One region of the Idiomarina abyssalis genome, then DNA from elsewhere that is predicted to be linked to it. Evidence: predicted binding sites of a transcription regulator. Region 1 holds the regulator's gene; each other region holds the start of a gene.

Region 1 (5,259 bases):
GAAGATATGCGCCGTGGTTTGCAACAGGTTAAAGAAACCTTAGGTCCGGATGCTATTATCCTGTCCAATAAGAAAGTGAATGGTGGTATTGAGCTGGTTGCAGCCATTGACCCCGATGCGCAACAGGCACAGCCAATGGCTGAGCAGGCACCGAATGAGCCGGCCGCATCAAAGACACCGGAAGTACCGGCTGAATCTTTGCAGGAACTGTTACAGCGTCAGGCGCAGGCTGAACAGCCTGCGCAACGCACTGCTGAGCAAGAGGTTGCTGAGCCGGCCACACAACGGCCAGAGCCGAAACCAGAACCACAAGGCTTCGCGGATTCTCAGCTAAGCGACGATATTTTTCCTGAACAAGTAAACGCACCAGCAGCGGACGACTCCCAGGCCATTGCTGAACTGCGCTCTCAGGTAAACGGTATTCGTCAATTACTGGAGCATCAGTTAAGTGGCTTGATGAAGCAGGAAATGGATCGCGAAGAACCAACCCGTGCGATGCTGATGAATCGCTTGATGTCTATGGGCTTAAGTGAACGAGTTGCGGACCAGATTGCCTGTTTTATTCCCGAAGGTGGCTCAGACGATGAAGCCTGGGAACAGACCCTGCATTTATTAGAAGGTCAGTTGAATACCACGTCCGACGATATTTTGACACGCGGCGGTGCGGTTGCTTTAGTCGGCCCTACAGGCGTGGGTAAAACCACCACTATTGCGAAGCTGGCTGCTCGTTACGCTCAGCGCCATGGTGCGGATAAAGTGGCATTAATTACCACGGATACCTTCCGTATTGGTGCCAGTGAACAATTACAAACCTATGGTCGTATAATAGGGTGTCCGGTAAAAGTTGCTAAAAATGCGCAAGAGCTGGCAGATGCGTTACTTTCACTGCGCCAGAAGAGTTTAATTTTAATTGATACTGCAGGCATGGGCCAACGCGACAAGCGTTTGAGCGAGCAGTTAAACCAGCTTATCCAGAATTCAAGACTGCGTATTCGTCCATATCTGGTGCTTTCAGCGACATCACAGAATCAAGTATTGATGGATGCCGTTAAGCAGTTTAAAACTTTGCCTTTATCCGGTTGCATTTTTACCAAGCTGGACGAATGCTTAAGTTTAGGTGAGAGTATTAGCGTAGCTATTGAGCATGGCTTACCAGTAGGCTATTTAACCAATGGTCAGCAGGTTCCTGAAGACATTCGGGTTGCCGATGCGAACTTTATGGTAGCGGAAGCCGAGCGTTTGCTTGATAAAAGCATTTGTTCCTCAGTGTCAGACGTGCCAAAATCGTATTGGAATGCGGCGTTTTCTCGCTGAATGAGCCGAAGTAATATGAAGCTGTTGTCAATTTAGTCAGAAAAGAGATACGCCCGATGGATCAAGCAAGCGGTCTGCGAAGAATGAAACAATCAAAAGTAAAAGTTATTGCGGTAACCGGTGGTAAAGGTGGCGTGGGTAAAACCAATGTGTCGCTGAATATGGCTATTGCAATGGCAAAGCAGGGCAAACGAGTATTGGTGCTGGACGCCGACTTAGGCCTGGCTAACGTCGATGTGATGTTGGGTCTTCGTGTTGAGCGTAATCTCTCTCATGTGTTAAGCGGCCAGTGTGAACTGGAAGATATTCTGATAGAAGGCCCTGCGGGAATAAAAATTGTTCCGGCAACGTCTGGTACACGTTCGATGGTGGATCTCAGTGAATCTGAGCATGCCGGTTTAATTAGAGCGTTTAGCCAGTTACAGGGTAATTATGACGTGCTGATTGTGGATACCGCAGCTGGCATAGGTAACACCGTTGTCAGTTTTGCCCGAGCCTCACAGGACGTGTTAGTCGTAGTTTGCGATGAACCAACATCGATTACCGATGCTTATGCTCTTATTAAAGTATTGAGCCGTGAGCAGGGGCTTTTCAAATTCAAGGTAGTTGCCAATATGGTGCGCAATATGCGTGACGGGCAAGTACTGTTCAATAAGCTCACTAAGGTTACCGACCGGTTTTTAGATGTTGCTTTGGAGCTGGCAGCAATTATTCCTTTCGATGAAAACTTGCGTTTAGCCGTGCGGAAACAGCAATCTTTTGTCATGGCTTACCCTAAATCGCCGGCGTCATTAGCGATAAAAGCGCTGGCTAAGAAGGCGCTGGACTGGCCGGTTCCGGCTCAAGCCGGAGGACATTTAGAATTTTTCCTTGAACAATTGATAACTTCTGCCGATAACGAGAGTAAGCGGGATGTTGCCAATGAATAAAGCTGCCGTTTATGCCGCCACTGCTGACAACCGGAATGCCATTATTGAGCAGCATACCGGACTGGTTAAGCGTATTGCCCACCACATGATGGCGAGACTACCCGCCAGCGTGCAAGTGGATGATTTAATACAGGCAGGCATGATTGGCTTACTAGAAGCTGCGCGTAACTTTGATAACAGCAAAGGTGCCAGTTTCGAAACTTTTGCCGGCATTCGCATTCGTGGTGCGATGCTGGACGAAATTCGTCGCGGCGATTGGGCCCCTCGCTCAGTACACCGTAACCACAGACGTGTGCTGGAAGCCATTCGCCAGGTTGAAAACGAGACCGGGCGGGACGCAAAAGATACGGAAGTAGCCGCAAAACTGAATATGGGTATGGATGAATACCACCATATTTTACGGGATGTGAGTTCAGGACGAATTGTCGGAATTGAAGATCTTGGCGTGTCGGAAGATGCGTTAATGCCAGAGCAGGTAACAGGTTCAGCTTATGAGCCACAACGAGATGTTGAGAACGCTGCGTTTCATAAAGCATTGGTTTCGACAATTTCATCGTTACCAGAACGTGAAGCCTTGGTGCTTTCGTTGTATTATGACGAAGAATTGAATTTAAAAGAGATAGGTGAAGTGCTGAGCGTGAGTGAATCACGTGTCAGTCAGATTCACAGTCAGGCAATGTTGCGACTGAAGTCGCGAATGCAAAATTGGGTTGAATAAACTTTGGTGGTAATCGAGAGCCTCAGTGGAGGGTGCTTTGGATAAAAATATGAAAATTCTTGTTGTGGATGACTTTTCTACAATGAGACGAATCATTAAGAATTTACTTCGTGATCTTGGCTTTACCAATATTCAGGAAGCTGATGACGGTAATACGGCTTTACCCATGTTGCAGAACGGTGATTTCGACTTTGTCGTAACCGATTGGAACATGCCCGGTATGCAGGGAATTGACTTGCTGCGTGAAATTCGCAAGGACGATAACCTGGCGCATTTACCGGTATTGATGGTAACGGCCGAAGCTAAGCGTGAGCAAATCATCATGGCCGCACAAGCGGGGGTTAATGGTTACATCGTGAAACCATTTACAGCCGTAACGTTGAAAGAAAAGCTCGACAAGATTTTCGAACGTATTAGCTAAAGGGCGAATGACTATGTCTGATAACGCCCATGATATTTCTCTGGAGCAAGCCAAGGAACTCGTAGCCTTGCTTGAAGACGGGAAGCAGCAGCAGGCAAATCAATTACTGGAAGACGTTTACAACCGTCGTAACGACAAGTTGTTTACTTCTGTCGGCCAGTTAACACGCGACCTCCACGAAGCACTTCAGGATTTTCAGGTAGACCCTCGCATTGTGCAAATGACACAAGATGATCTTCCTGATGCGCAAAACCGTTTGTTGTATGTCATTGAGAAAACCGAAGACGCAGCCAATAGAACAATGGATGCGGTAGAGGCTTGCCTGCCTTTAGCAGATGAGATGCATCAGCGTGTAGAGAAGGTCATGCCGGCCTGGAACAGGCTGATGAGTAACGATATTGAGTTAAATGAATTCAAGTCTTTATGCCATCAGGTCGATGACGTACTTAAGCGCTGTGGTGAAAACATGCCACAAGTGCATGGGTTGATGACTGAAGTATTGATGGCTCAGGACTTTCAGGATATTACCGGGCAAGTTATTCGCCGGGTTATTCAGTTAGTTGAAGACGTTGAAAAGAACTTAATTGAGCTACTCAAAATATTCGGTAAAGAAGAAGAGCGCCGTAAGGCAGCAACCTCAACGCCTGATAAGAAAAATGCAGGTGTTGCGGAAGGCCCTATTATAGATGCTGATCAACGCGATGACGTGGTTGGCGGACAAGACGAAGTGGACGATTTGCTGTCCAGTTTAGGTTTCTAGGAGCATCAGTCGCATGAGCTTTGATATGGACGAAGACATTCTGCAGGACTTTTTGATCGAGGCGGGAGAGATCCTCGAGCAATTGTCTGAACAGCTGGTTGAACTGGAAAATGATCCAGAAAATAAAGACCTGCTGAATGCTATTTTCCGTGGTTTTCATACCGTGAAAGGTGGTGCCGGGTTTTTGTCGCTGGGCGCACTCGTTGATACCTGCCACGGTGCGGAAAATGTGTTCGATACCCTGCGTAATGGCCAACGTACCGTCACCTCCGACTTGATGGATGTTATTCTACAGTCGCTGGATACCATTAATGCTCAATTTGCACAGGTTCGGGCCAAAGAAGAACCTGAAGCTGCATCACCTGAATTACTGGAACTTCTGCATAAGTTGAGCCAGCCGGAATCGGAAGATGAAGAGCCGGTTAAAGCGCCGGAACCAGAACCCGAACCAGAGCCCGAACCAGAGCCCGAGGTAGCTGACGCGAGTAGCGGCGAAAGTATTGATGAAATTCAGGACGACGAATTTGAAGCTTTACTGGATGAACTGCATGGTGAAGGTAAAGGACCGGGCAAGAAAGAAGAAGCTAAAGCTTCCGCTGCTGAGTCGGCACCGGGCGATGACAACGATGAAATAACAGACGATGAGTTTGAATCGTTGCTGGATGAATTGCACGGCAGTGGTAAGGCGCCTCAAAGTGCTGAGAAGACACAAGAGAAGCAAAAAGAGCCGGCAAAAGATGACGAAATAACAGATGACGAGTTCGAGTCGCTGTTAGATGAACTCCATGGCAGTGGTAAAGCGCCGACGCCTAAAGGAGATAAGCCAGCAGAAAAAGCCGCTGAGAAGAAACCTGAGCCAAAAGCGCAAGCTAAACCTCAACCTAAGCCTGCAGCTAAACCAGAGCCGAAAGCAGCTGCGGCCAAAGCGGAAGATAAACCTGCGGCAGCAAAATCCGTGGATAAAAAGCCAGCGGCGCCGGCACCAGCTCAGGCTGAAACCACAGTCCGGGTTGATACCAAACGTTTAGATGAAATTATGAATATGGTCGGTGAGCTGGTTTTAGTCCGGAATCGTCTATTAAGCCTGAGTAACTCAGATGAATCAGACAGTGACGAG
Region 2 (5,259 bases), 1.3 Mb from region 1:
TGGCGTAAACTTTGGCGTTGCGCTGCCACGGCCAGGCCTAAAGCAGCAGATATCGACGTGCTTGAGTGCCCCACCGATAAGACATCGTATTCGCTTTCTTCCCGCCACGGAAAAGGGTGTAACCCGTCTTTCTGGCGAATGCTGTGCAACTGCTGTTTACGCCCGGTCAGTATTTTATGCGGATAAGCCTGATGGCCAACATCCCACACCAGCTTGTCTTCAGGAGTGTGGTAGATGTAGTGCAGGGCGACTGTTAACTCAACCGTACCTAAACCGGAGGCAAGGTGGCCACTGCTCTGACTGACCGATGTCAGCAAAAACTGACGAATTTCAGCGCACAAGTCAGGTAATTGCGAGCGTGACAGGCGACGCAAGTCGGCGGGTAAATTAATTTTATCGAGTAACGGATATTGTTGAGTCATTCAGTTAGTGGTCCCGCTTTAACAGCAAGTCGGAAAATTGTTCGAGTTTGTCGGTATTGTAAGGGATATCGCTTAATGACTGTAGCGCTTTGTTATGTAAGTTTTGTAAGCGTCGTTGAGCGCCTTCAATACCTAACAAACGCACGTATGTGGATTTTTCAGACGCGGCATCTGAACCCTGAGGTTTACCCAGTGCTTCAGTGTTACCTACAACATCGAGAATATCATCCTGTACTTGAAATGCCAGCCCCAAATAACGCGCAAATTGTTCGAATTTTTCTTGCCACTTTTGGGCGTCGCTGCTACCACATAAAACGCCCATGCTGGCTGCTGCTGTTATTAATGCGCCGGTTTTACTTAAATGCATTTGCTCCAGTGCACTTTCGGTAAGGTTCTTTGCCGTTGCCTGTAAATCAATTGCCTGACCGGCACACATGCCCCGGGCACCGCTGGCTTTCGCCAATACATGAACGAGTTGCAGTTGGCGCTCTGCCGGTATGTCCTGCATGTTGCTTTCGGTCAGTATTTCAAAGGCCAGAGTTTGCAGTGCGTCACCTGCGAGAATAGCCGTAGCTTCATCGTACGCAATATGGCAAGTCGGTTGTCCGCGACGTAAATCGTCATCGTCCATGGCCGGTAAGTCGTCATGAATTAATGAATAAGCGTGAATTAATTCAATAGCAGCTGCTGCACGCAAGGCATCGTCCTGGTTAGCGCCGCAGATATCGGCAACAGTCATTACCAGATAGGGGCGAATACGCTTTCCACCCAGTAAAACACCATGCTGCATTGCCTGACTCAAACGCTTATTTAACGTCAGGGGCTCGAGCTTCTGCTGTAAAAATGTGTCGACTTGCTTTCTTGTATCTGCTGTTAACGAATTAATCGTCACATCAGTTCTCCATCACTTTCATCATTGCCTGATTGTTGTTGCTCGGCTAACAGGGTTGTGACTTTTTGTTCAGCCTGCTGCAATTGTTGCTGGCTGGAGCGTGACAGCGCAATGGCCTGCTCAAACTTTTTCAGCGACTGCTCTAAGGGTAAATCGCCTTGCTCCAGTTCATTAACCAGTTGCTCTAACTGTTCAAGAGCCTGTTCAAAGGATTGCTGCTTCTGTTCTTCTGCCATAGCTAAGTCTGCCTTAAAATCTGTTTTGAGCCGCATTGCTACAAGAATGAAAGTTAATTATCCGATAAAGAATCCCGAATGTCAGCCGATGATCTCATTATTCCTGTGTAAGATGATCAGATGTCGCTTGTCAGAGCGGCGCTATTGTTTAAGAATGAGCACAGCAGCATAAGCGAAAACGCAAATCGGGGAGGAAAGCTGAGTGGATATAGCAACGCTCATAGGAATTATCGGCGCCATCGGCTTTGTTGTGGTCGCCATGATTCTGGGTGGGGATATAAGTCTTTTTATCGATGCGCGTTCGTTTTTTATCGTATTCGGTGGCTCATTATTTATAACCTTAGCTAATTTCTCGTTAAGCCAGTTTTTAGGGACGGGAAAAGTCGTCGTTAAGGCCTTTTTCTTTAAAATTGAACACCCACAAGAGCTTATCGACACTGCCGTTGAAATGGCTGACTCTGCGCGAAAAGGCGGTTTCCTGGCATTGGAAGAGGCGGAAATTCCGAATAAGTTCTTTCGTAAAGGCGTCGACATGCTGGTTGATGGTCATGACGCCGAAGTGGTTCGCCAAACCTTGTCAAAAGACATAAAAATGAGTTTTTCTCGTCACGAGGAAGGTGCTCGCGTATTTAAAATACTCAGTGATGTCGCCCCGGCAATGGGTATGATAGGTACCTTGATTGGTTTGGTCGCTATGCTTTCCAATATGGACGACCCTAAAGCCATAGGTCCGGCTATGGCCGTTGCCTTGTTAACCACGCTTTATGGTGCGTTTCTGGCGAACGTTATTGCTATTCCTATTGCCAATAAACTGTTGCTGCGCGCAGAACAGGAAAAATTGAATCAACAATTGATACTGGATGCCATTTTAGGTATTCAGGACGGTCAAAACCCTCGTGTCATTGAAGGTATTTTGCGTAATTACCTGGCTGAATCTAAGCGTATTGGTAATGAGGATGAGGACGAGTAGTCATGGCCTCAGAGAAAGTCAGAGACGAAGAAGAAGAAGACTGCAACTGCCCGCCAGCGGGCTTACCTATGTGGATGGCAACCTTTGCCGATCTCATGACTTTGCTCATGTGCTTCTTCGTGCTCTTGCTGGCTTTCTCCGAGATGGATGTATTAAAGTTTAAGCAAATTGCCGGCTCTATGAAGTACGCCTTAGGTGTACAGAATAAAATTGAAGTTAAAGACATTCCTAAAGGTACCAGTGTCATTGCACAGGAATTCCGGCCCGGCCGTCCAGAGCCGACCCCCATTGAAACCATTCAGCAGCAAACCGTTGAAATGACCCAGCAAATGCTGGAATTTCAGGAAGGCGAGTCTGACTTTGCCGGGGGGCAACAAACCGAACGTGGTGGTCAGGAAGCTGACAGCGCAGAAGATCAAAAAGAAGCTGAATCTGAAAACACCGAAGCCATGACTCAGGTGTCTAAAGAGCTTATGCGCCGCATTGAACAACAGCTAGAGAATGAAATTAAAGCCGGAACCATAGAGCTGGAACAGCATGGTCAGCAAATCATTATTCGTATTCGCGAGCAGGGCTCATTCCCTGAAGGTTCTGCGTTCTTGCAGCCGCAGTTCCGGCCTATCATTCAGCAGGTTGCCGAGGCATTAAAAGATATTCCCGGCGAAATTACCATTTCCGGGCACAGTGATAATGAACGTCTGGTTTCAGAAATCTACTCGTCGCGTTGGGATCTCTCCAGCAAACGCGCGGTGGCCGTTGCTGAAGAAATGCTGAAAGTTGAAGACTTTAGTGAGGACCGCTTGGTTGTCATGGGCTTCTCCGACACTAAACCATTAGTACCAAACAATTCTGAAGAAAATCGTAAGCGCAATCGCCGGGTTGAAATTTCGGTTATGCAGGGTAAGGCGGCAGAATCTGACCCGGTTGATGTTATTGACTGAGTGCTGGTTTCTGTCGGGCAGGACACGTATAATTGCCCACTTTCCTAAAGACTTGACGATTTTGCTATGAAGTTTGTTGTTCGCCTGCACGCCGAAATTACCATTAAAAGCCGCTCTGTACGCAAGCGTTACGGTAAAGTACTTACCAATAACCTGCGTAAAATTCTGGCGCCAATCGATGACTCGGTTTACGCAAAGTGGCTGTGGGACCGAATTGAGGTTTCAGCCGATGGCGATGATTCTGAAGTACGTAATCAAATCAAAGAAGTCTTACAGAATACGCCGGGCATTTCCTGGTTTGCAGAGGTTATCGAGCAGCCATTAACCGACTTTGATGCCATTGCGGAATTAGTGGGCGAACACTGGCTACGGCGCCTGCCGGGTAAAACCTTTGCTATGCGTGTTAAGCGCAAGGGGCATCACGAGTTTAACTCGCAGCAGCTGGAGCGTTACATTGGTGGCTATTTGCTGCAACGCGTTCCCGATGCATCCGTTAACCTTTCTAAACCCGACCTTGAAATTGCACTGCAAATTACGAATAAGGTCGTGCACCTGGTTGGAGAACGTATTAACGGTTTAGGTGGCTTTCCAATTCCTACTCAGGAAACTGTATTGTCCTTGCTTAGCGGCGGTTTTGATTCAGGCGTTGCAACCTATGAGTTTATCCGGCGCGGTGCGCGAACGCACTTCTGCTTCTTTAATTTAGGCGGCGATGCTCATGAAGTGGCTGTGCGTCAAATAGCCTATTACCTCTGGAAGCGTTACAGCGCTTCGCATCCCATTAAGTTCATCAGCGTTGATTTTGCGCCCATTGTTGATGACATTCTTACCAATGTGGAAAACGGGCAAATGGGCGTGGTATTGAAGCGTCAAATGCTACGTGCTGCCGATAAAGTTGCGCGCTATGTCAAAGCTCAGGCTTTGGTCACCGGCGAGGCGATGGGGCAAGTTTCCAGTCAAACTCTGGCTAATTTGCGGGTTATTGACCAGGCAACGGATGCGTTAGTTTTACGGCCTCTTATTACCAAGGACAAACAAGAAATTGTTGATGAAGCCAAGCGTATTGGCACCGAGCCTTTGGCAAAATCGATTCCCGAATACTGTGGGGTTATTTCAAATAAGCCAACGGTTAAAGCTATTCCTGCGGTTATCGAAGCCGAAGAAGCAAAGCTTAATAAAGATTTACTCGATCAAGTGGTGCAGGCGTCAAACGTACTCAGCATGCAGGATATAGCAACTCAAACTGATAAAGAACTGGAGCTGCCGGATACAACCACGGAACTCAAAAGTCATACCACCATCATAGATATTCGAAATGATGAAGAAATTGAAGCTGCGCCTTTGTCGGTAGATGTAGAGGTTATTGAGATACCATTTTTTAAATTAGCCACTCAATTTGCTGAATTGGATCAAAGTCGTGAATACCTGTTGTATTGTGATCAGGGCATTATGAGCCGGATGCAGGCTTTGTTATTGCACGAAAATGGCTATAGCAACGTATCGGTTTATAAGCCTTAATTTAATAGAGAAGTAAATTATGCTGGCAAGAGTTCTGTTTTTTGTTCTGCTGTCGATAACCACCTTTTTATTTCTGTGGCAGTTCCCCAGTACCGGAGCTCAGAGTATCCCTTATATGGATAAGCTGGTTCATTTTGTGATCTTCTTCGTTCTGGCTTTGACGTTCCACCGGGCCTTTGCGTTGTCTGCCAGGTTATCGCTTTTGTTTTTAGCCTGCTACGGTTTAATGATTGAATTGGCTCAGGCTTATGCGCCGGGGCGTGGCGCAGATGTTTATGAC
Region 3 (5,259 bases), 1.0 Mb from region 1:
CTGGTTTGCTTTTCAAGGAAATCTTTCAATTTAGGACAAAACTTTATAGGCTGTGTTAAAATACCTGAGTGTTTTAATCAACCATTATATTAAGCAGAGGTGTTATGGAAACGGTTGACAGAATTAAGCAGCAAATCGAAGAAAACCCAATCCTGTTATACATGAAAGGCTCTCCGAAGTTGCCTAGCTGTGGTTTCTCTTCACAAGCATCACAGGCCTTAATGGGCTGTGGCCAGGCGTTTGCTTACGTCGATATCCTACAGAATCCGGATATTCGTGCAGAATTGCCTAAATACGCAAACTGGCCAACCTTCCCGCAGCTGTGGGTTGAAGGTGAATTGGTCGGCGGTTGTGATATTATTATGGAAATGTTCCAGAACGGCGAGCTGCAAGAGTTGGTTTCTGAGGTTGCTGAGCGGCATCCAGAGCCTTCAGCTGAGTAAAGAGCCTTCAGCGGAATAAGTAGCCTTCGGCTGAATAAAGTTTAAGCAAACAGTAGACAATCTGTAGTGAAATTGACGGATGCCCTTGTTTTTTTATTTAGGCATCCCCATCACTACCGGTGAAGCTTTAACACTCAACATTAAATGGAGAGAATCGATGTCTGTATTAGTAGGTCGTAAAGCACCTGATTTTACTGCAGCAGCAGTATTGGGTTCAGGTGAAATTGTTGAAGATTTTAAACTGTCAGACGCTATCAAAGGCAAAAAAGCTGTTGTTTTCTTCTACCCGTTGGACTTCACTTTCGTATGTCCTTCTGAGCTAATCGCATTTGATAAGCGCTTAGACGAATTCAAAAAGCGTGGCGTAGAAGTTATTGGTGTTTCAATTGACTCTCAGTTTACTCACAGTGCATGGCGTAACACGTCAACTGACGCTGGTGGTATCGGTCAGGTGAAATACCCATTGGTTGCTGACGTTCGTCACAGCATTTGTAAAGCGTACGACGTTGAACACCCAGAAGCCGGTGTTGCATTCCGTGGTTCATTCTTAATTGATGAAGACGGTATGGTTCGTCACCAGGTCGTTAACGACTTGCCATTAGGCCGTAACATCGACGAGATGCTGCGTATGGTTGACGCACTGAACTTCCACCAGAAACACGGCGAAGTTTGCCCTGCAGGCTGGGAAGAAGGTAAAGAAGGCATGAAAGAAAACGCAGAAGGCGTTGCTTCTTACCTGTCTAAAAACGCTGACAAACTGTAAGCGTTTACTGAATCGAAAAAGCCGCTCGTTTGAGCGGCTTTTTTTATGCCTGAAATTTGTACTCGGATTAACTTTTGTCCTGACGAGACTCAGGTGGCCAGCCACCGAGTTCTTTCCAGCGGTTAATCATCCAGCAGTAGAGCTCTGCGGTGCGTTCGGTGTCGTATAAGGCTGAGTGTGCTTGTTTGCTGTCAAACTCAATACCGGCTGCCTGACATGCTTTAATCAGTACGGTTTGCCCTAAGGTCATTGCCGCAAGCGACGTGGTATCAAAACTGACAAAAGGGTGAAACGGGTTACGTTTTAAATTGGCACGTTCGGCGGCGGCCATAACAAAACCGTGATCAAAGTTTGAGTTGTGTCCGACTAAAACTGAACGCTGACAACCCGCGGCTTTCTGCGCTTTACGAATGGGTTTGAAAAGCTCACGCAGGGCTTCACCTTCCTCTACCGCGCCGCGTAATGGGCAGTGCGGATCAATGCCGTTAAAGTCGATAGCTGCCTGTTCAATATTGGCGCCTTCGAAAGGCTGTACATGGTAATGAACAGAGTCCACGGGCTTTAACAGACCATTGTCATCGAAATCCAGCAAGACGGCAGCTATTTCCAGTAACGCATCGGTTTTTGCGTTAAACCCCGCTGTTTCGACATCGACCACGACGGGCATGTATCCGCGAAAACGTTGCTTCATAAGCGAGTTAGAGCTGTCTGACATAGAATTTCCGTAGTGTCTTAAAGATAACGCTATTATGCCAAAGATCATCACGCTCTGCTTGCAGAAATACTAAAGCAACAGCAATGCGTGCCGATAACAGACGTATCAGAAATAAATCAGGGGCGCTTATGAAAAATTGGCCGATGTTGACTGCTGTTTCAGCTTCTGTGCTGCTATCAATTGGGCAGGCGCAGGCAAACTCAGTCAGGCACTACAGTGCAAACCTGGATAACTCCGCGTGGCAGGTAAGCGAAGAGAACCGTTTAGCCTGTGAAATGGAGCATGAGATTCCCCGTTACGGTAAGGTGCGCTTTCAAAGCGAGGCGAGTAAAGAGCTCAACTTACGTATGAAAATGGAAATGCGCAAGTTACCGGACAGCTATGGTGTGTCTGCCATTGAGTCCGTTCCGCCGCGCTGGCAGCCAGGCGAGTCCAGTTACCGTATTGGCGACATGAAGCTCTATAAGCAGTTTGATGGCGAGCTGCAGAAGCAACTGGCCTGGACCTTATTGAGCGAGCTGGAAAAAGGGCGTTACCCGACATTCTTTTACAACGACTGGTATAACAGCCGCGATGAAGTTGCTGTCTCTATTTCTTCAGTGAACTTCCGCCGTGCTTACGATGACTTCATGAGCTGTGTTAATGCGTTATTACCGTTCAGTTTTGACGACATTGCGTATACGGTGCTGAACCACGAAGCCGAAAGCGAAAAGCTGACTGTTGCGTCGCAGCGTAAGCTAAAACAAATTAGTGACTACCTGCAGGTGGATAACGATTTGGAACTGGTTTTAGTCGACGCTTATACCGATTCGCTTGGCGCGCGAGGCCCGAACAAAGAATTAACTGAGGAGCGGGCGAAAGAAATTCAGCAGTTTTTCGTCGAACGGGGTATAGATGCGGAGCGTATTAAAACCGTTGCTCACGGTGAAGACCGGCCGATTAAATCGAATGACAACGAGTTAAACCGTCAGATCAACCGCCGTGTTATTGTGCAGTTAAGCAAACCACCCATGATTGAGCTGTAAAAGGCTCAGTCACTGGTCTTTTCTTTAAATTCGCACAAGTCTTCTATGACGCAGGAACCACACCTTGGTTTACGGGCTATGCAGGTATAACGTCCGTGCAAGATTAACCAGTGGTGCACGTCTACTTTAAACTCAGCCGGCACCACTTTTATCAGTTTTTCTTCCACTTCTTTAACGTTTTTACCGGGGGCCAGTTTGGTGCGGTTAGACACCCGAAATATATGCGTGTCGACTGCGATAGTGGGCCAGCCAAAAGCCGTATTTAAAACCACGTTTGCCGTTTTTCGGCCAACACCCGGAAGAGCTTCCAGCGCGGCCCGGTCTTCCGGTACTTTGCCACCGTATTCTTCCACCAGAATTTTGCAGGTTTTGTAAGCGTTTTCGGCTTTGGAGTTAAACAAACCAATGGTCTTTATGTATTCTTTTATTCCATCTACTCTCAGGGCAAGCATGGCTTCAGCGGTAGGTGCGGCAGGGAATAGTTTACGGGTGGCTTTATTCACACCCACGTCGGTTGCCTGGGCGGACAACAAGACTGCAATTAACAGCTGAAAAGGGGAGTTATATTCCAGTTCAGTTGTTGGGTTCGGGTTATTGTCCCGCAGCCGACTCAAAATTTCGTAGCGCTTGTTTTTATTCATAAGAGTTCGTTTTTATTTGTGTTTTTTTATTAGGCCGTGACCCGTGCCCGGGTAACGGTTTTCTTCTCGGCACGGGCACTCCGCACAGCGTCAATCTTGTTTTTCAGGGCAATGATAAAGCCCATGCCAATAAAGGCTCCTGGCGGTAATATAGCCAGTAATAAAGGGTAATTAACGGTAAAGAGCTCAATTCGCAATTGTGCTGCCCACTCACCCAGAAGCAATTCTGCGCCATCAAACAGGGTGCCGTTACCAATAATTTCTCGCATAGCGCCCAGTACTATCAGTACCAGTGCAAAGCCAACCCCCATTGCCAGCCCGTCGAACGCTGCGCGTTGCCATGGGTTTTTAGAGGCATAAGCTTCGGCGCGGCCAATAATGGCACAGTTAGTCACAATGAGCGGAATGAAGATACCCAGCGACTGATAAAGCTGGAACACATAGGCGTTCATGAGCAGTTGAATAATGGTTACGAAGGTGGCAATGACCATGACAAAAACGGGTATGCGGATTTCCGAAGGGATAAACTCACGCACCAGAGATACGGTGATATTTGAGCCAACCAGTACGAACAAGGTCGCCAGACCCAGGCCCATGGCGTTGGTGACTGAGGCAGTCACTGCTAATAGTGGACACAAGCCTAAAAGCTGTACTAATGCGGGATTGTTTTCCCACAGGCCTTGCTTGGTCAGGTTTTTGTATTCGTTCATTCCTGAGCCTCCTGACAATGTGGTAAGTCGGCGTTAAACAGAACGTCTGCTTGCTGCTGAAGCTTTAATGTCGCTCGTTTTACGGCAGAGACCACAGCCCGGGGGGTAATGGTCGCGCCGGTGAACTGATCAAACATGCCGCCGTCGCGCTGAACAGCCCAGCGGTTATCATCTTCACCGCGAACACGCTTCTCAGCAAAGCTCTTTATCCAGTCACTTTTCTGAATTTCAATTTTATCGCCTAACCCCGGGGTTTCCTGATGGCGCAAGGTTCTTACACCTAAAACTTCGCCATTGGGTTGAATAGCCAGCAGCAAACGGATAGCGCCGGAGTAGCCGTCTGGAGCTACAATTTCAGCCGCTAAAGCAGTGGGCTCATCGTTAACCCATGCGCGATACAACGGCTGCGGCTTAGTACTGCCCAGAGCCGGATCCTGTAGTAATCGACAGGATTGGTATAAGTCGTTGTCGTGCAGTGCCGGCGGTATCAACTGATTCAGTGTGCGAAGCACTTGCTGCTGCTGTTGTCTGGCGATTTTGTCTTCTGTCAGCAGTTGCACACCAATAATTAAAGCGGTAGCAATGACCGCAAAAGCGGCCAGTAATAAACCATTTTTCTGCATACTGTTAAAGGTCATATCAGTCTCCGTGGCCGTAAACAACAGGCCGCGTATACCGGTCTATTAATGGTACACACATATTGGCAAGCAACACGGCAAAGGCTACGGCGTCGGGGTAGCCGCCCCAACTGCGAATAACAAAGACGATGAAGCCAATCAATAAGGCAAAAACCACGCGGCCCCGGTTTGACGTGGCGGCCGATACCGGGTCGGTTGCTATAAAGAAAGCGCCTAACATGGTTGCGCCACTTAAGGCGTGCACGATAGGTCCGGGCATAAGGTCCGGCGCAAAAATATGAGCAATAAAAGCGGGTAGGCAAAGGCCTGCAAGGAACCCCAGCG

Evidence for each region. Region 1 encodes FliA, which starts transcription of late flagellar genes. Its sites were predicted from a motif close to CTAAAGNTNNNNNNNNNNNNGCCGATA; they were not measured.
Region 2: pomA (flagellar motor protein PomA) is a predicted target of FliA. The motif match lies at 1,615-1,641, and genes of this name have one in related genera.
Region 3: K5X84_RS08525 (flagellar protein MotY) is a predicted target of FliA. The motif match lies at 1,991-2,017, and genes of this name have one in related genera.

Annotation. Positions count from the first base shown of each region.
Region 1 covers NZ_CP081832.1:753,382-758,640, forward strand. Annotated here, with positions in the region: gene flhF (flagellar biosynthesis GTPase FlhF) at 1-1,314, shown strand, start outside; gene K5X84_RS03530 (MinD/ParA family protein) at 1,371-2,243, shown strand; gene K5X84_RS03535 (RNA polymerase sigma factor FliA) at 2,236-2,961, shown strand; gene cheY (chemotaxis response regulator CheY) at 2,999-3,382, shown strand; gene K5X84_RS03545 (protein phosphatase CheZ) at 3,396-4,142, shown strand; gene K5X84_RS03550 (chemotaxis protein CheA) at 4,156-5,259, shown strand, end outside.
Region 2 covers NZ_CP081832.1:2,071,323-2,076,581, reverse strand. Annotated here, with positions in the region: gene dxs (1-deoxy-D-xylulose-5-phosphate synthase) at 1-422, opposite strand, end outside; gene K5X84_RS10055 (polyprenyl synthetase family protein) at 427-1,314, opposite strand; gene K5X84_RS10050 (exodeoxyribonuclease VII small subunit) at 1,311-1,550, opposite strand; gene pomA (flagellar motor protein PomA) at 1,753-2,520, shown strand; gene K5X84_RS10040 (flagellar motor protein MotB) at 2,523-3,461, shown strand; gene thiI (tRNA uracil 4-sulfurtransferase ThiI) at 3,528-4,979, shown strand; gene K5X84_RS10030 (VanZ family protein) at 4,999-5,259, shown strand, end outside.
Region 3 covers NZ_CP081832.1:1,776,425-1,781,683, reverse strand. Annotated here, with positions in the region: gene K5X84_RS08540 (Grx4 family monothiol glutaredoxin) at 105-443, shown strand; gene K5X84_RS08535 (peroxiredoxin) at 601-1,206, shown strand; gene rnt (ribonuclease T) at 1,274-1,921, opposite strand; gene K5X84_RS08525 (flagellar protein MotY) at 2,050-2,946, shown strand; gene nth (endonuclease III) at 2,952-3,587, opposite strand; gene K5X84_RS08515 (electron transport complex subunit E) at 3,617-4,297, opposite strand; gene rsxG (electron transport complex subunit RsxG) at 4,294-4,935, opposite strand; gene rsxD (electron transport complex subunit RsxD) at 4,937-5,259, opposite strand, start outside.